Regions from separate parts of the Pseudomonas sp. GP01-A4 genome, predicted to be linked through region 2. Evidence: predicted binding sites of a transcription regulator. Region 2 holds the regulator's gene; the other holds the start of a gene.

Region 1 (9,560 bases), on a different contig from region 2:
CTACATTCGCAAGATGCTCACCTCGGCCCTGGGCGAAGACAAGGCCAACGGCCTGATCGACCGCATCCTGCTGGGTGGCAACACCAGCGGCCTCGACAGCCTGAAGTGGATGGAACCGCGGGCCGTGGCCGACGTGATCCGCTACGAACACCCGCAAATCCAGGCGATCGTGGTGGCGTATCTCGACCCCGACCAGGCCGGTGAAGTGCTCGGCCACTTCGACCATAAGGTGCGCCTGGATATCATCCTGCGCGTCTCGTCGTTGAACACCGTGCAGCCGGCGGCCCTGAAAGAACTGAACACGATTCTCGAGAAGCAGTTCTCGGGCAATTCCAACGCTTCGCGCACCACCCTGGGCGGCATCAAGCGTGCGGCCGACATCATGAACTTCCTCGACAGCTCGGTGGAAGGCCAGTTGATGGACTCGATCCGCGAGATCGACGACAGCCTGTCGGTGCAGATCGAAGACCTCATGTTCGTGTTCAACAACCTCTCCGACGTCGACGACCGTGGCATCCAGGCGTTGCTGCGGGAAGTGTCCTCCGACGTACTGGTGCTGGCGCTCAAGGGCTCCGACGAGGGCGTCAAGGAAAAGATCTTCAAGAACATGTCCAAGCGGGCTTCCGAACTGTTGCGCGACGACCTCGAGGCCAAGGGCCCGGTGCGCGTCAGCGACGTGGAAACTGCACAGAAGGAAATCCTCACCATTGCCCGCCGTATGGCCGAAGCCGGAGAAATCGTTCTCGGTGGGAAGGGCGGCGAAGAAATGATTTAAGGCGCCGCGCATGTCGAACAAAGATGAGACGCCCAGCGATCTGATTCGCGCACGGGACGTCGGAGGGTTCGACGTCTGGTCGCTGCCCAGTTTCGACCCGCATCGCCCGGAGCCTGAGCCGGAGCCGGTAGAAGAACCCCCGGCCGAGATGGAAGAAGTGCCGCTGGAGGAAGTCCAGCCACTGACCCTGGAAGAGCTCGAAAGCATTCGCCAGGAAGCCTACAACGAAGGTTTCTCCACCGGCGAGAAGGACGGTTTTCGCAGCACCACCCTCAAGGTCCGCCAGGAAGCCGAGGCCGCGCTGAGCGTCAAGCTGGCCAGCCTGGAAACCCTGATGGGCAGCCTGTTCGAGCCCATCGCCGAGCAGGACTCGCAGATTGAAAAAGCCATGGTCGGGCTGGTGGAGCACATCACCCGCCAGGTGATTCAGCGCGAATTGGCCCTGGACTCCACGCAAATCGAAAGCGTGATGCGCGAAGCCCTCAAGCTGCTGCCCCTGGGCGTCGGCAACGTGCGGCTGTACATCAACCCGCAGGATTTCGAACAGGTCAAAGCCCTGCGCGAGCGCCATGAAGAAACCTGGCGCATCGTCGAAGACGCTGCGCTGCTGCCCGGTGGTTGCCGGGTCGAGACCGAGCACAGCCGCATCGATGCCACGGTGGAGACGCGCATCACGCAGATCATGGCCAAGCTGTTCGATCAGTTGCACGAGCAGGCGCTGCACCCGGCAGAGCCGGACTTGAGCGTCGAACTGGACACCCCCGATGCGCCTTGATCGCACCAGCTTCGCCAAGCGCCTGGGTGGCTATGCCGAAGTCACCGAGTTGCCCGGCCAGCCGATCCTGGAGGGCCGCCTGCTGCGCATGGTCGGCCTGACCCTGGAAGCCGAAGGCCTGCGCGCCGCCATGGGCAGCCGCTGCATGGTGATCAACGACGACAGCTACCACCCGGTGCAGGTCGAAGCCGAAGTGATGGGGTTCTCCGGCAGCAAAGTATTCCTGATGCCCGTCGGCAGCGTTGCCGGCATTGCCCCCGGCGCTCGCGTGGTGCCGCTGGCCGACACCGGCCGCCTGCCGATGGGCATGAGCATGCTCGGCCGCGTGCTGGATGGCGCCGGGCGCGCCCTCGACGGCAAGGGCGGGATGAAGGCCGAAGACTGGGTGCCGATGGACGGCCCGACCATCAACCCGCTCAAGCGCAACCCCATCAGCGTGCCGCTGGACGTGGGCATTCGCAGCATCAACGGTTTATTGACGGTGGGCCGCGGCCAGCGCCTGGGCCTGTTTGCCGGTACCGGCGTCGGTAAGTCGGTGTTGTTGGGCATGATGACGCGCTTTACCGAGGCCGACATCATCGTGGTCGGGCTGATCGGCGAGCGGGGCCGGGAGGTGAAGGAATTCATCGAGCACAGCCTCGGCGAAGAAGGCCTCAAGCGTTCGGTCGTGGTGGCCTCACCGGCGGATGACGCGCCGCTGATGCGCCTGCGCGCCGCGATGTACTGCACGCGCATCGCCGAATATTTTCGCGACAAGGGCAAGAACGTCCTGTTGCTGATGGACTCCCTGACCCGTTTCGCCCAGGCCCAGCGGGAAATTGCGCTGGCCATCGGCGAGCCGCCGGCCACCAAGGGCTATCCGCCGTCAGTGTTCGCCAAGCTGCCCAAGCTGGTGGAGCGTGCCGGTAACGCCGAAGCCGGTGGTGGTTCGATCACTGCGTTCTACACCGTACTCTCCGAGGGCGATGACCAGCAGGACCCGATTGCCGACTCGGCGCGGGGCGTGCTCGACGGGCACATCGTGCTGTCCCGGCGCCTGGCCGAAGAAGGGCACTACCCGGCCATCGACATCGAAGCCTCCATCAGCCGGGTGATGCCGTCGGTGGTCACCCCGGAGCACATGATGCGCGCGCAGCAGTTCAAGCAACTGTGGTCGCGTTATCAACAGAGCCGCGACCTGATCAGCGTCGGCGCCTATGTGGCCGGCGGCGATCGCGAGACCGACCTGGCGATTGCCCTGCAACCGCAACTGGTGACGTACCTGCGCCAGGGCCTCAACGACAAGATCAGCATGGGTGAAAGCGAGGCACACCTGGGCACCATCTTCGCGCCGGCGCCGGGCGGATAAACCATGGCCAACACTCGCGCCGCGCGCCTTGCCCCGGTAGTGGACATGGCCGAAAAAGCTGAAAAGACCGCCGTCCAGCGCCTGGGGTACTTCCAGGGCCAGGTTCGCCTGGCGGAAAGCAAGCTGGGGGATCTGGAGCGCTTTCGCGGCGAGTATCAGCAGCAGTGGATCGAGCGTGGCAGCAAGGGCGTCTCCGGGCAGTGGCTGATGGGCTACCAGGGTTTTCTCAACCAGTTGGAAACCGCCGTCGGCCAGCAGCGCCAGAGCCTGGCCTGGCACCAGGCCAACGTCGACAAGGCCCGCGACAGCTGGCAACAGGCCTATGCCCGGGTCGAAGGCCTGCGCAAACTGGTGCAGCGCTACATCGACGAAGCCCGTGCACTGGAAGACAAGCGCGAGCAGAAATTGCTGGATGAATTGTCCCAGCGACTTCCCCGCCAAAACCCCTATTAACCACGCCCTCGCTCCTACACGGATTTGCTCACTTCCCTATCACCTGCTACACCTTGTTGCACATTGCCAATGACAAGGAAGCAGTCGTATGTCAGTCGAATCAGAAGTGTCCCTGGACGGGACGAAGTTGACGATCACCGTCAGGGGGCGATTCGATTTCGGTAGCCACCAGGCCTTTCGTGATGCCTACGAGCGGTTCTACAAGGTGCCCGAGATCTACGTGGTGGACTTGAAGGAAACCACCTACATGGACAGCTCGGCCCTGGGCATGCTCCTGCTGTTGCGTGACCATGCCGGAGGCGACAATGCCGAAGTGCAGGTGGTCAACGCCAACTCCGATGTGCGCAAGATCCTGGCCATTTCCAACTTCGACAAACTGTTCGACCTCACTTGAGCGTCCTGGCCCCGGTCCTCGAGGCGCTGACGGTGTTGATCGCCGAAGACAGCGCCGCCGACCTGTTGTTGCTGTCAACCATCGTGCGCCGCCAGGGCCACCAGGTGCTGACCGCCAGTAACGGCCAGGAAGCGGTCGATGTGTTTACCCGTGAACGGCCGCAGTTGGTGTTGATGGACGCCCTGATGCCGGTGATGGACGGCTTCGAGGCGGCCCGCCAGATCAAGCAGCGGGCGGGGGAGGCGCTGGTGCCGATCATCTTCCTCACCTCCCTGCGCGAGAGCGAAGCCCTGGCCCAGTGCCTGGATGCCGGGGGCGACGACTTCCTGGCCAAACCCTATAACCAGGTGATCCTGGCGGCAAAGATCAATGCCATGGATCGCCTGCGTCGCTTGCAGGCCACGGTGTTGCAGCAACGCGACCTGATCGCCCGGCACCACGACTACCTGCTGCAGGAGCAGCGAGTGGCCAAGGCGGTGTTCGACAAGGTGGCCCACTCGGGCTGCATCAACGCCGCGCCGAATATTCGTTATGTGCAGTCGCCCTACGCGCTGTTCAACGGCGATTTGCTGCTGGCCGCGTACACGCCGTCGGGCGATATGCATGTGCTGCTGGGGGACTTTACTGGCCACGGTTTACCGGCGGCGGTCGGCGCGATGCCGCTGGCGGAAGTGTTCTACGGCATGACTGCCAAGGGCTACGGATTGGCGCAAACCCTGCGGGAGATGAACGCCAAGCTCAAGCGCATCCTGCCGGTGGACATGTTCTGTTGTGCCACCTTGCTGTGCCTCAGCGCCCAGCGACGGGTGGTGGAAGTGTGGAATGGCGGCATGCCCGACGGCTACGTGCATGACGTCACCACCGGCAAGCGCACGCCGCTGGTGTCGCGGCATTTGCCATTGGGCGTGCTGGCGGCCGAGGCGTTTGATGACCGCACTGAAGTCTGGCCGATGGCGCTGGGTGACCGAGTGTTTTTGCTGTCGGATGGTGTGCTGGATACTGCCGATGCCCATGAACAGTTGTTTGGCGCCGAGCGGTTGCAGCAGGTGTTTGCGGCCAATCGCGAGCCGGACCGGTTGTTCGAGGAGATCGAACAGGCCTTGGCGGGTTTTCGCGGTGAGGTGCGCGATGACATCAGCATGGTGGAGATCAGCCTGCAGGCGGATGAGCCGTTGCGTTCGTCGTCGGTGGTGTATTCCGACAGTGGGCAGTCGTCGCCGCTGGATTGGTCGGTAAGTTTTGAGTTTCGTGCCGAGACGCTCAAGTCCTACAACCCTTTGCCGTATTTGTTGCAGTTGCTGTTGGAGATTCATGGGCTGCGGGAGCAGAGCGGGGCGTTGTACAGCGTGATGGCAGAGTTGTATTCCAATGCGCTTGAACATGGTGTGCTGGGGCTGGATTCGCGGCTCAAGCGGGATGCACAGGGGTTTGCTGCGTATTACCGCGAGCGTAATGAGCGGCTGGCGCGGTTGGATAGCGGGTATGTGCGGGTGCACCTGGATGTGGTGCCGACCGGGGAGGGGGGGTGTCTGACGCTGCGGATCGAGGACAGTGGGGCCGGGTTTGATGTGGATAAGGTGCTGGCCAGGCCGCTGGATGTTGACCGTCTGTCTGGTAGGGGATTGAGCCTGGTGCGCCAGTTGAGCAGCGATGTAGGCTGGTCTGATGGCGGGCGGTGTGTGTGCGTGGAGTTTTCATGGAAGGCTCTGGCATAATCCGCCGATTCTTGATCAAGGAGCGAACAAGTGGCAGAGATTCATCTGGACCCCGATGTGCTGACTGGCTTGCAGGAGGTCATGGAGGGCGAGTATCCGAAGCTGCTCGACACTTTTCTCGATGACTCGCAAAAGCGGGTAGAGGCGTTGCGCCGGGCTCGGGATGATGCCAAGGCGCTTGGGCGGATTGCGCATAGCTTCAAGGGGAGTAGCGGTAATCTTGGGGCGGTGCGGTTGGCTGAGCTTTGTCAGTTGCTCGAGGATAAGTCCGCCAAGCCTGTGGTTGCGGACTTGGCGCAGTTGGTGGATGAGATTGACCATGAATTCGCGCTGGTGCGGCCGTTGTATGAGCATGAGCGGGGGCGGTTTCAGCTCTGACGCTTTTGGTGTGTATATCGGTTTCTTCGGTAACGGCGGCTTATGGTTTCGCTCTTGCAGCGAGTCACTTTGCAAAAGCGGCACAGTAACCAAGGCGCTCTGCCCCATCAAAAACCAGAGCGAAAGCAGAGCTGCTTTTCTGTGGGAGCGGGCTTGCTCGCGAAAAACCTGAGAGCGCCGCGTTCATCCAGAATGCCCGCGTCATCGTTAACGACCTTCGCGAGCAAGCCCGCTCCCACATTTGGACCGTGCCCGCTTTTGATTTGGCTGTTGCTTTTGCTCTTCAACACTCAAGACCCCATACAAGCCCTCACCCAAATAACGGATATACACCCTTAAACCAAAACCTGGCCCAACTCTTGCTCTATCTCCTGTTACCGCACCCTCGACCCCTGTGCGGCGGAGACTCTTGACTATGGCAATCACCCCGAATTCGCTCCTTCAGGCAGCCCTTGCGGCCAAGCCTCAAGCGCCCGCTGCCAATCCACCGGCAGTGGCTGCGAACCCGCGGGACAAGGCCCCGGGCTTCGCTCAGGTGTTCGCCAACCAGGCCCCTGCGCCTGCGGCAAAACCTGTCGACACCCCCATCAAATCCACCCGCGACAAGCCTGCGGACAACAGCCCCAAGCCCGCCGCCAACAACGACAAGCCTGCCGCCGGCACCCCATCGGTTGCCGAAAACGGCAAGACTTTGCCTGCCAGCCCACCGGCCAAGGCGGACACCCCGGACACCACCGCCAAGTCAGACGACGATGCCCCGGCAGACGATCCGTCCCTGGCCCAGCAACCTCCGGTCGACCCCGCCGTAGACCCGGCGCTGATAGCCGCGGTAGTCCCTGTCCCCGTCCCCGCTACGCCGGCGCCCGTCGAGACCCCGACGCCGGCCACCGCGAAGGATGACAAAAACCAGCCAGTCGTGGCGCCACCGATTGCCGCGACCGACGACGCCAAGCCCGCCTTCGATCCCGAGGCCGATCCGCTGGATGCAATGCCCGCCGTGCGCCTGGCCATGGAACAGGGCGGACACGTGTCCGCCAGCAGCCAGGCCCCGGCAAAAACCGCCCCGGCCCCGACCCAGGATCAGCCGACTGCCGCGCAAAACTTCGTCACAGGCCTGGCCAATATGGTCGACCAGCAAGCGTCCAAGGACAGCACCGACCAGGGCGGCGACAAAGCCTTTGCCGGTCTGATCGACGGCGGCCTCAAGGATTTGAAGGACGCCAGCAGCGACACCCGTGTCGATGACTTCGCCAACCGCCTCGCCGCGCTGACCCAGGCTGCCACGCCGAAAACTGCGAATGCCCTGCCGCCGGTGGCCAACGCGCCATTGGCCATGCACCAGAGTGGCTGGACCGATGAGGTGGTGAACCGGGTCATGTACCTGTCCAGCGCCAACCTCAAGTCGGCAGAGATCCAGTTGCAGCCCGCTGAACTGGGTCGCCTGGACATCAGCGTGAAGATGTCCGCCGACCAGCAGGCGCAAGTCACCTTCATGAGCGGCCATGCGGTGGTGCGTGAAGCCCTGGAAAGCCAGTCGGGCCGCCTGCGGGAGATGTTTGCCCAGCAGGGCATGGGCCAGGTCGACGTCAACGTGTCGGACCAGTCACGTGGCTGGCAGGGGCAGCAGGGCCAGGACCAGCAACAGCAGAACCAGGCTCGCGGCGTCAGCGGCAGTGGCGGGCGGGGTGATGGGGTTGATGGCGGCGGTATCGGTGAGGTGGCTGAAGTGGCCGCGCCGGTGGTGCAGTCGGTGATTGGCTCCAGTGCCGTGGACTACTACGCCTGATCCGAGGCCTGGCGATGATCAAAATGTGGGAGCGGGCTTGCTCGCGAATACGGAGTGTCAGTCACAGTTACAGGTGCTGATCCACCGCTTTCGCGAGCAAGCCCGCTCCCACATTGGTTTTGCAGTGTCGGCGAAACCGTGACCGAACTGACAACTCTGGCATAACACTTGCTCTTGCCTTTCCCCAGAACTATGAATCCCAGAATAGTGACGGATTATTGGCATGGCGAAGAGCGACGACGCAGCAAAAGCACCCGCAGGCAAGGGCAAGCTCAAGCTTATCCTGCTGATTGTCCTGGCCTTGTTGCTGGCGATCGGCTTGTCCGTGGGGGCTACCTGGTACTTTATGCACAGTGCCCAGAGCAAACCGGCCGCCACGGCCGAGGTCAACCCCAACGTCAAGCAACCGGCAATCTTCGAGCCGATGCTGCCGGCGTTTGTCGCCAACTTCAATCAGAACGGCCGTCAACGCTACCTGCAGGTGAGCATTACCCTGCTGGCGCGTAACCAGGCAGACCTGGATGCCCTCAAGGTGCACATGCCAGTGATCCGCAACAACCTGGTGATGCTGTTTTCCGCCCAACCCTTCGACACCCTCGCCACCCCGGTGGGCCAGGAAATGCTGCGCCAGAAGGTCACTGCCAGCGTGCAGGAAGTGGCCCAGAAGGAAGTCGGCAAACCGGTGATCGAGCAGGTGCTCTTCACTAATTTCGTATTGCAGTAGGATCACGACATGGCCGTGCAGGACCTGCTGTCCCAGGATGAAATCGATGCGCTGCTCCATGGCGTCGACGATGGTCTGGTACAGACCGAAATGGCTGCCGAGCCCGGCAGCGTCAAAAGCTACGACCTGACCAGCCAGGATCGCATCGTCCGTGGACGCATGCCGACCCTGGAAATGATCAACGAGCGTTTTGCCCGTTACACCCGTATCAGCATGTTCAACATGCTGCGCCGCTCGGCGGACGTGGCGGTGGGCGGCGTGCAGGTGATGAAGTTCGGTGAGTACGTGCACTCGCTGTACGTGCCCACCAGCCTCAACCTGGTGAAGATCAAGCCGCTGCGCGGCACCGCGCTGTTCATCCTCGACGCCAAGCTGGTGTTCAAGCTGGTGGACAACTTCTTCGGCGGCGACGGCCGTCACGCCAAGATCGAAGGCCGTGAATTCACCCCGACCGAGTTGCGGGTGGTGCGCATGGTGCTGGAGCAGGCCTTCATCGACTTGAAGGAAGCCTGGCAGGCGATCATGGAAGTCAATTTCGAGTACATCAACTCGGAAGTGAACCCGGCCATGGCCAACATCGTCGGCCCCAGCGAAGCCATTGTGGTCTCCACCTTCCACATCGAACTCGATGGCGGTGGCGGCGACCTGCACGTGACCATGCCGTACTCGATGATCGAGCCGGTGCGCGAGATGCTCGATGCCGGTTTCCAGTCCGACCTCGACGACCAGGACGAACGTTGGGTGAAAGCCCTGCGCGAAGACCTGCTGGACGTCGACGTACCCCTGAGCGCCACCGTGGCCCGTCGCCAGCTGCGTTTGCGGGATATTTTGCACATGCAGCCGGGGGATGTGATTCCCGTCGACCTGCCGGAAGAACTGATCATGCGCGCCAACGGCGTGCCGTCGTTCAAGGTCAAGCTCGGTTCTCACAAAGGCAACCTGGCGTTGCAAGTGATCGAACCGATCAACCGTCGCTGATCCACCTTAATTTCTGCTCCGCCGAGGACATGTAATGGCTACCGAACACGAAAACACTTCCGCCGAAGACCAGGCCCTGGCTGACGAGTGGGCGGCTGCCCTGGAAGAAACCGGCGATGTCGGCCAGGACGATATCGATGCATTGCTGGCGGCCGATGCGGCCACTGCACCGGTCGGCAACCGCCTTCCCATGGAAGAGTTCGGCAGCGTGCCGAAGAACAATGACCCGGTGAC
Region 2 (9,560 bases):
CTTTTAACTTCTAGGGCCTGCATGATCAACCTCTATGGGCGCCCAGTGCGCGCGGGTCGCACATCATACAAAAAAGCCCCGCGCCTGCGAACCCCGCATAGCAGGACTCTGACGGGGGGCTTCTTTAATAATGTGTATTAAGGATGCGCCAACAGCTCGGTCAGACCGGAAACCTCAGCGATTTCACGCATGTCTTCGGGCAATGCACGAATGCTCACCGGCTTTTTGACGGCCTGCGCATCGCGCATGAAACACAGCAGCAACGACAAGCCGACGCTGCTGGACTTCACCACCGCCGAGCAATCCAGCACCAGCGCAGGAGCGGTACTGGCATTGATCAGCGCCTGGCCCTGCTTGCGCAGGGCGGGTCCAGTGCTGTAATCCAGCACGCCGCTGAGCAACAGCTCACCGGACTCGCCAAGGCGAATGGCCGACTCGGTCATTGGGCAGGCTTCCCGGCAGCTTTGTCGGTTTCTTCCTTGGCCTTGGCCACTTCACCGGCCCAACCGTTGATGGTTTTGTCCAGGTCGTTGCCATTGCGCTGCATGGCATCCGCGAACTGGTCACGGAACAGCTTGCCAATGTTGATGCCGTTGATGATCACGTTACGCAGTTTCCACTCGCCGTTGACCTTCTCGAGCGTGTACTGCACAGGGTAGACCGCGCCGTTGTTGCCCTTGACGCTCATGTTGACGCTGGTGCGGTCACCCGACTCATCCCCGGCAGGGGCGACGGTAATCCCCTGGTTGTTGTACTCCAGCAGGGCGTTGCCGTAGAACTGGAACAAGCCCTTCTTGAAGTTTTCCTGGAATGTCTGCATCTGCGCAGGCGTAGCCTTGCGCGAGTACTTGACGGTCATGATGCTTTTGGAAATACCTTCAGCATCAACAACAGGCCCGACAATCGTGTTCAGCGCGTTATAGAACTGACTCGGGTCCTGCTTGTACTTTTCCTTGTTGGCACTCAGGTCAGCCAACATCTTGTTGGTGGTGTCCTGCACCAGGTCATGCGCAGAACCGCCGGCAGCGGCGTTAGCCATCAACGGCAGTGCCGCGAGCAGTACCAACAGGCCACGTCGCAAAGTAGAGATCATGAACACATTCCTCATTTGGCGTCTTTATTGACGGTATTGAGCAGGAATTTACCGATCAAGTCCTCCAGCACCAACGACGACTGTGTGTCATGAATGGTCGAACCATCCTTGAGCAGGGCAGATTCCCCGCCGACGCTGATGCCGATGTACTTCTCGCCCAGCAGGCCAGCGGTGAGGATAGACGCAGTGGAGTCAGTCGGCAGGTTATCTACCTTCTTGTCCACCTGCATGGTCACACGGCCGGTGAAGCTGTCGCGGTCCAGATCGATTGCCGTGACCTTGCCGATGGTTACACCCGCCATGGTCACTTTAGCTCTGACAGTCAAACCGGCGATATTGTCGAAGTAGGCGTAAAGTTTATAAGTATCGGCGGTGGGGCTGGCCGATAGGCCGCTGACTCGCAGGGCGAGCAACAGTAAAGCCAGGATGCCAGCCAGCAAGAAAAGGCCGACACCGATTTCCACAGTGCGGTTTTGCATCAGAAATCTCCAAACATCAAGGCGGTCAAAATGAAGTCAAGGCCCAGTACCGCCAGCGAGGCGTACACAACGGTCTTGGTGGTGGCGCGACTGATCCCTTCTGAGGTGGGCTCACAGTCATAGCCTTGGAATACGGCGATCCAGGTCACTACAAAGGCGAAGACGATGCTTTTAATGATGCCGTTGAGCACGTCGCCGCTGAAGGTCACGCTGTTTTGCATGTTGCCCCAGTAGGAGCCGTCGTAGACGCCCAACCAGTCAACCGCCACCCATGAACCGCCCCAGATCCCGACCACGCTGAATACCATCGCCAGCAGTGGCAGGGAGATGAAGCCGGCCCACAGGCGCGGGGCAACAATGTACTTGAGTGGATCGACGCCGATCATTTCCAGGCTGGACAGCTGCTCGGTGGCCTTCATGTTGCCGATTTCGGCCGTCAGCGCAGAACCTGCGCGCCCGGCAAACAGCAGCGCGGTCACCACCGGGCCCAACTCACGCAACAGCGTCAGGGCAACCATCTGCCCAACAGCCTGCTCGGACCCGTAGCTGGAGAGGATATTGAAGCCTTGCAGCGCCAACACCATGCCGATGAACACCCCGGAGACCACGATGATCACCAGGGACATCACGCCCACGGAGTGCAATTGCTTGATCAGCAGGCCGAAACCGCCGCCAATACCGCCGCGGCCGAGCAAGGCATGAAACAGGAAAATCGTCGAACGCCCCAGCACACCGATGATATCGATGCCGGAGCGACCGAAAAGGCGAACCTTTTCGAGTAATGATGTCTTGCGCATCAGCGCTTCCCCAGAAGATCTGAGCGGTAGTCCGCTGCCGGAAAGTGAAAAGGCACCGGGCCATCGGGATCGCCGGTCATGAATTGGCGAATGCGCGGGTTGTCTGCGTTCATCAGTTCTTCAGGCGTGCCCTGCCCCAGCACCTGGCCATCGCCCACTACATATAGGTAGTCGGCAATGCTCGCGGTCTCGGCCAGGTCGTGGGAAACCACGATACTGGTGATACCCAACGCATCATTGAGCAGGCGGATCAGGCGTACCAGCACCCCCATGGCAATCGGGTCCTGGCCAACGAAAGGCTCGTCGTACATGAGAATCTGCGGGTCGAGGGCGATGGCACGCGCCAGGGCGACACGACGCTTCATGCCTCCGGACAACTCGTCGGGCATCAAATCGATAGCACCGCGCAGCCCGACGGCCTGCAATTTCAGCAACACAATGTCACGAATCATTTCATCGGACAGCTGTGTATGCACCCGCAGCGGGAACGCCACGTTTTCGAAAACATCGAGATCGGTAAACAACGCGCCGCTCTGGAACAGGACGCCCATGTGTTTGCGGGCATCGAACAGGTCACTGCGCGAAAGGGTCGGCAGGTTCTGGCCATTGACCCAGACTTCACCGGCGGAGGGGCGCAATTGCATGCCCATCAGGCGCAGCAGCGTAGTCTTGCCGCAGCCGGAAGGCCCCATGATGCCCGTGACTTTGCCGCGGGGAATGCGAATATCCACATTATTGAAGATGCTGCGCGTACCGCGCTTGAAGGAAAGGCCCTTCAGCTCGACCGCGTAGGCGTTATCGGCACTCATCTAAACTCCTTGGGATGCAGCCTTTCACTCAGACACTTTGTTTTCGACAAATGCTTGCGCCGAATAGACAAAAAGGCCGTGCGGACCGAACTGGCCGCGAACTATATCACTGCTGGTACAGCGCCCCCAAGGCCGGAACAGAGCTTGTTCAGAAACAGGACAGCTAAAAAATCCTGGCTGAGGTTCAATCTCAACCACAGGTGGATTGAATAAAGCCTGACGAACTTGTGTGAGGGAATTGATCATTACCGTTATAATCGCCGACTTTTCGTCAGGCTATACGATTTCAGACATGAGCCAATCCAGCGACCTTATTCAATCCGCACAACGCACCATCCGCCTCGAGCTTGAAGCCGTAGAAGGCTTGCTGGCCCATATCGACGCGGATTTCGTACGCGCCTGCGAGATGATTCTGGCCAGCAAGGGCCGCGTAGTGGTGGTCGGCATGGGCAAATCCGGGCATGTCGGCAACAAGATCGCCGCCACCCTGGCGAGCACCGGGACCACCGCGTTCTTCGTGCATCCGGCCGAAGCCAGCCACGGCGACATGGGCATGATCACCCGGGACGACATCATCCTGGCACTGTCCAACTCCGGCACCACCAACGAAATCGTGACCCTGCTGCCGCTGATCAAGCGCCTGGGTATCCAGCTGATCAGCGTGACCGGCAACCCGGACTCGACGCTGGCAAAAGCCGCCGAAGTGAATTTGAACGTGCACGTTGCCCACGAGGCCTGCCCGCTGAACCTGGCACCGACCTCCTCCACCACCGCCGCCCTGGTCATGGGCGATGCGCTGGCCGTGGCATTGCTGGAAGCCCGCGGGTTTACCGCCGAAGACTTCGCGTTTTCCCACCCGGGCGGCGCCCTTGGCCGTCGCCTGCTGCTGAAAGTGGAAAACGTCATGCACGCCGGCGACGAGCTGCCACAAGTGCCACGCGGCACCTTGCTGAAAGATGCCTTGATGGAAATGACCCTCAAGCGCCTGGGCATGACCGTAATCCTGGAGTCCGACGGGCGGCTGGCCGGGGTCTTCACCGACGGCGACCTGCGCCGCACCCTGGACCGCAACCTCGACATCCAGACCGCCACCATCGACGAAGTCATGACGCCTCACGGCAAGACCGCACGCCCTGACATGCTCGCGGCCGAAGCACTGAAGATCATGGAAGACCACAAGATCCTGGCGCTGGTGGTGGTCGACAGCGACGACCGTCCGGTTGGCGCCCTGAACATGCACGACTTGCTGCGTGCGGGAGTGATGTAGATGACCACCGACCTGATGCAACGGGGCAAGCACATCAAGCTGGCGATTTTCGACGTCGACGGCGTGCTGACGGATGGCCGCCTGTACTTTCTGGAAGACGGCAGCGAATTCAAGACGTTCAACACCCTCGACGGCCAGGGCATCAAGATGCTGATGGCGGCGGGCGTGCAAACCGGCATCATCAGCGGTCGCAAGACCCCGGTTGTGGAACGCCGCGCACAAAACCTGGGTATTCCTCACCTGTATCAGGGCCGCGAGGATAAACTGGTGGTTCTGGACGAGCTTCTTGGCCAACTCAACCTAAGCTATGAGCAGGTTGCGTACCTGGGTGACGATTTACCCGACCTGCCGGTGATTCGCCGGGTCGGCCTGGGCATGGCCGTGGCCAATGCGGCGGCGTTCGTTCGCGAACACGCCCATGGTGTAACCACCGCCCGCGGCGGCGAAGGCGCCGCCCGCGAGTTCTGCGAGTTGATTCTGCGCGCCCAAGGCAGCCTTGAAGCGGCCCACGCCGCCTACCTATAGAGCGTTTTATGCTGAGTAAAAAGATTCGCAATTTCCTGATACTTGCAGTCATCGCCGCGGTTTTCCTCGCGGTCGGCTACTGGAATATCAGCCCGGAGCGCTTCCTCGACAAGCCGGTTGCACAGGTTGACGAGAGTGCTATCGACTATTACGCCATCAACGCCCACAGCATCCAGTACCTGCCCGATGGCAAGGTCCAGTATGAAATGACCTCCGACAAGGTCGAACACTTGAAGGCATCCGAGGTCACTTTGCTGACCAAGCCGGACATGAACCTGTACCGCGGCGCCGAATTTCCATGGCACGTCACCAGCGAGCGTGGCGAGGTCAACCCGGACGGCACCCAAGTGGAACTGATTGACTCGGTGCGGGTAGCCCGCACTGACGCCAAGAACCGCGACACCATTATTACCAGCAGTCGCATGACCGTATTCCCACAGAAGCAATATGCGCAGACCGAGCAAGACGTTAGAATTGACGGCGCTGGCGGTGTATCGACTGGCAAGGGAATGAAAGCGTATTTGAAAGAAAGCAGGATACACCTGCTATCGAACGTAAGAGGACAGTATGAGGCTCGTTAAAACCCTCCCTATTTTGCTCGGCCTGGGCGCAGCACTGGGAAGCGTGAGCGCCTGGGCTCTGCCGAACGATAGCCAGCAACCGATCCACATTCAGGCTGACGATGCGCAGCTGGATGACAAGCAAGGTATCGCGACCTACACGGGCAGCGTGATCATCACCCAGGGCTCGATGAAAGTGACGGGTAACACCGTGACACTGACTCGTACCCCGGCGGGCGATATCGACGTGGTCACTTCGGTGGGCAACCTGGCGTATTTCGAACAACTGCAGAAAGTGGGCGACCCTACGCCGGTCAAAGGCTATGGCAAGACGATCCAGTACCACGCCCAGCAAAACCGCATCGTGCTGATCGACCAGGCCCGGGTCATCAATGACGGCAACACCACCGACGGCGAAAAAATCGTCTACGACACGGTGAAGCAGATCGCCCAGGCCGGCCGTGCTACCGGCTCGAAAATCAGCACGCCGAAGCCGCGTATCGACATGGTTATCCAGCCGAAGCAGAAACCGGGCGCAGCCCAGCCGGCGCCGAAACCCGACGCGAAGAAGGCGAATTAATGGCAACCCTGAAAGCCCAGCATCTGGCCAAGGCTTATAAAAGCCGTCAGGTCGTGCGTGACGTCAGCCTGTCGATCGACAGCGGCCAGATCGTCGGTTTGCTCGGCCCCAACGGTGCCGGCAAGACCACCTGCTTCTACATGATCGTCGGCCTGGTGCAGGCCGATCAAGGCCGCGTCCTGATCGACGACCTGGACGTGAGCCACCAGCCTATGCACGGCCGTGCGCAAGCGGGTATCGGCTATCTTCCCCAGGAAGCATCGATCTTCCGCAAACTGTCGGTTTCCGACAACATCATGGCCATCCTCGAGACCCGCAAGGAACTCGACCGCGCCGGGCGCAAGAAAGAGCTGGAAAGCCTGCTGCAGGAATTCCACATCAACCACATTCGCGACAACCTCGGCATGAGCCTTTCCGGCGGCGAGCGTCGTCGTGTGGAAATCGCCCGCGCGCTGGCCACGGCGCCCAAGTTCATCCTGCTGGACGAACCTTTCGCCGGTGTCGACCCGATCTCGGTCGGCGACATCAAGCAGATCATCCATCATCTCAAGGCCAAGGGCATCGGTGTTTTGATCACCGACCACAACGTCCGTGAGACGCTCGATATCTGCGAAACCGCCTACATCGTCAACGATGGACAGCTGATTGCCGAAGGTGACTCTGCCACTATCCTGGCCAACGAACTGGTCAAGGAAGTGTATCTGGGTCACGAGTTCCGCCTGTAAACACGGTGGTATCAGGCCATTCGCCATGGAGCGCGGTAGTCAATAAAAACCTCAGTATTTTTATTGTTACCGCGCTCTAGGCAAAGCCCCCGATATCAGGCATATAATTTGCTTATGTTTGGCGCTCACGCGCCCTGTCGTGGATGGCGCATTGCGCCGGCGAATAAGGTGTTAAGCCCCTGCCATGAAACCATCGCTAGTCCTGAGAATGGGCCAGCAGCTGACGATGACACCGCAGCTGCAACAGGCCATCCGCCTGCTCCAATTGTCGACCCTGGACCTGCAACAGGAAATCCAGGAGGCCCTGGAGTCCAATCCGATGCTCGAACGCCAGGAAGAAGGCGACGACTTCGATAATGCAGACCCGCTGGCCGACAACATCGAGCAAAAGCCCAACCCCGACGTACAGGAACCCTCCTACCAGGAAACCGCCCCTACGGTGGATAACCTTGAGGAAGGCGAATGGAACGAACGCATTCCCAACGAACTTCCCGTGGATACCGCCTGGGAAGACGTCTACCAGACCAGCGCCAGCAGCCTGCCCAGCAACGATGACGACGAGTGGGACTTCACCACCCGCACATCAGCCGGCGAGAGCCTGCAAAGCCATTTGCTCTGGCAGCTGAACCTGGCACCGATGTCCGATACCGATCGCCTGATCGCCGTGACCCTGATCGATTGCATCAACAACCAGGGCTACCTGGACGAGACCCTTGAGGAGATCCTCGAGGCGTTCGACCCGGAACTGGACATCGAACTGGACGAAATCGAAGCCGTCCTGCACCGCATCCAGCAATTCGAGCCGGCCGGCATCGGCGCCCGCAACCTCAGCGAGTGCCTGCTGCTGCAACTGCGCCAATTGCCGGCCAAGACGCCTTGGCTGAGCGAAGCGCAGCGCCTGGTCACCGACTATATCGACCTGCTGGGCAGCCGCGACTACAGCCAGTTGATGCGCCGCATGAAGCTCAAGGAAGATGACCTGCGCCAGATCATCGAGCTGGTGCAGAGCCTCAACCCACGCCCGGGCTCGCAGATCGAGTCCAGCGAAGCCGAATATGTCGTGCCCGACGTGATTGTGCGCAAGGACAACGAACGCTGGCTGGTGGAGCTGAACCAGGAATCGGTGCCGCGCCTGCGGGTCAATCCGCAATACGCAGGTTTTGTGCGCCGCGCCGACACCAGCGCCGATAACACCTTCATGCGTAACCAACTGCAGGAAGCCCGCTGGTTCATCAAGAGCCTGCAAAGCCGCAACGAAACCCTGATGAAAGTCGCCACCCAGATCGTCGAGCACCAGCGCGGCTTCCTGGAATACGGCGATGAAGCAATGAAGCCGCTGGTACTGCACGACATCGCCGAGGCGGTGGGCATGCACGAATCAACTATTTCCCGGGTGACCACGCAAAAATTCATGCATACCCCACGGGGTATATATGAGCTGAAATACTTTTTCTCCAGCCACGTCAGCACCTCCGAAGGCGGCGAATGCTCGTCCACGGCGATCCGCGCGATCATCAAAAAACTGGTTGCCGCGGAAAATCAGAAAAAGCCGTTGAGTGACAGCAAGATCGCTGGTTTACTGGAGGCACAAGGCATTCAGGTCGCCCGTCGAACCGTCGCCAAGTACCGCGAGTCCCTAGGGATCGCGCCTTCCAGCGAGCGTAAGCGTTTGATGTGACGGGCGGGCCATAGCGTTCCAGTGGCGGGTATTCCTACCCGCCGCTTTATGCACTGGCAACGAAGGAGAAGCTGTATGCAAGTCAACATCAGTGGACACCATGTAGAAGTCACCCCTCCATTGCGCGAATACGTCGAGCTGAAGCTGAAGAAGCTTGAGGGCCATTTCGACAAGATCACCAACGTTCAGGTCATCATGAAGGTCGACAAGCTTCAGCAGAAAATCGAAGCGACACTTCAGATACCCGGTGGCGAAGTGGTCGCCAATGCCGAACATGAAGACATGTATGCATCAATCGACTTGCTCACAGACAAGCTTGACCGCCAACTTAAAAAGCATAAGGAAAAGCAGCAGAGCCTTCTTCAAGGCACTGGCCGCTAACACTCCCCACCCATGATCCGACTTGAAACCATCCTGACCCCCGGCCGTTCCCTCGTGAACGTGCCGGGCGGCAGTAAAAAGCGCGCCCTCGAACAAATTGCCAACCTGATCGGCCGCGAAGTGCCCGAACTGGATACGCAAGCTGTGTACGAGGCCCTGATCGCCCGTGAAAAGCTCGGCTCCACCGGCTTTGGCAACGGCATCGCCATTCCTCACTGCCGCCTGCAAGGCTGTGAGTCTCCAGTCAGCGCCCTGCTGCACCTGGACGCCCCTATCGATTTCGACGCCATCGACGGCGCGCCGGTCGACCTGCTGTTCGTGCTGCTGGTCCCGCAAGCTGCCACCGATGCGCACCTGGAACTGCTTCGGCAGATCGCCAGCATGCTCGACCGCAAGGACGTACGCGACAAACTGCGTAGTGCCTCAAGCAATGAGGCGCTCTACCAGGTTGTCCTGGATGAACAAAACGGGCATTAATCATGCGTTTGATCATCGTCAGCGGCCGTTCCGGCTCAGGTAAAAGCACGGCCCTCAATGTTCTTGAGGACAACGGCTTCTATTGCATCGACAACCTGCCCGCCGGCCTGCTACCGGAACTGGCGGAACGCGCGCTGATTCATACCGAGTTGGCGCAACCGCTGGTCGCCGTGTCGATCGACGCCCGCA

What was found. The regulator sigma-54, encoded in region 2, starts transcription at its own class of promoters, with help from an activator protein. The targets are predictions, from matches to a motif close to ANTGGCATNNANNTTGCTNT.
Region 1: AC3WKX_RS01980 (flagellar hook-length control protein FliK) is a predicted target of sigma-54. The motif match lies at 6,185-6,204, and genes of this name have one in related genera.

The regions. Positions count from the first base shown of each region.
Region 1 is NZ_JBYSWF010000002.1:29,441-39,000, reverse strand. It holds gene fliG (flagellar motor switch protein FliG) at 1-775, shown strand, start outside; gene fliH (flagellar assembly protein FliH) at 786-1,550, shown strand; gene fliI (flagellar protein export ATPase FliI) at 1,540-2,898, shown strand; gene fliJ (flagellar export protein FliJ) at 2,902-3,351, shown strand; gene AC3WKX_RS01995 (STAS domain-containing protein) at 3,440-3,745, shown strand; gene AC3WKX_RS01990 (fused response regulator/phosphatase) at 3,742-5,460, shown strand; gene AC3WKX_RS01985 (Hpt domain-containing protein) at 5,491-5,838, shown strand; gene AC3WKX_RS01980 (flagellar hook-length control protein FliK) at 6,254-7,624, shown strand; gene fliL (flagellar basal body-associated protein FliL) at 7,848-8,348, shown strand; gene fliM (flagellar motor switch protein FliM) at 8,358-9,326, shown strand; gene fliN (flagellar motor switch protein FliN) at 9,361-9,560, shown strand, end outside.
Region 2 is NZ_JBYSWF010000019.1:23,771-33,330, reverse strand. It holds gene AC3WKX_RS13625 (BolA family protein) at 1-23, opposite strand, end outside; gene AC3WKX_RS13620 (STAS domain-containing protein) at 138-443, opposite strand; gene AC3WKX_RS13615 (MlaC/ttg2D family ABC transporter substrate-binding protein) at 440-1,093, opposite strand; gene mlaD (outer membrane lipid asymmetry maintenance protein MlaD) at 1,105-1,572, opposite strand; gene mlaE (lipid asymmetry maintenance ABC transporter permease subunit MlaE) at 1,572-2,369, opposite strand; gene AC3WKX_RS13600 (ATP-binding cassette domain-containing protein) at 2,369-3,178, opposite strand; gene AC3WKX_RS13595 (KpsF/GutQ family sugar-phosphate isomerase) at 3,471-4,445, shown strand; gene AC3WKX_RS13590 (KdsC family phosphatase) at 4,446-4,970, shown strand; gene lptC (LPS export ABC transporter periplasmic protein LptC) at 4,979-5,551, shown strand; gene lptA (lipopolysaccharide transport periplasmic protein LptA) at 5,538-6,110, shown strand; gene lptB (LPS export ABC transporter ATP-binding protein) at 6,110-6,835, shown strand; gene AC3WKX_RS13570 (RNA polymerase factor sigma-54) at 7,020-8,513, shown strand; gene hpf (ribosome hibernation-promoting factor, HPF/YfiA family) at 8,589-8,894, shown strand; gene ptsN (PTS IIA-like nitrogen regulatory protein PtsN) at 8,907-9,371, shown strand; gene rapZ (RNase adapter RapZ) at 9,374-9,560, shown strand, end outside.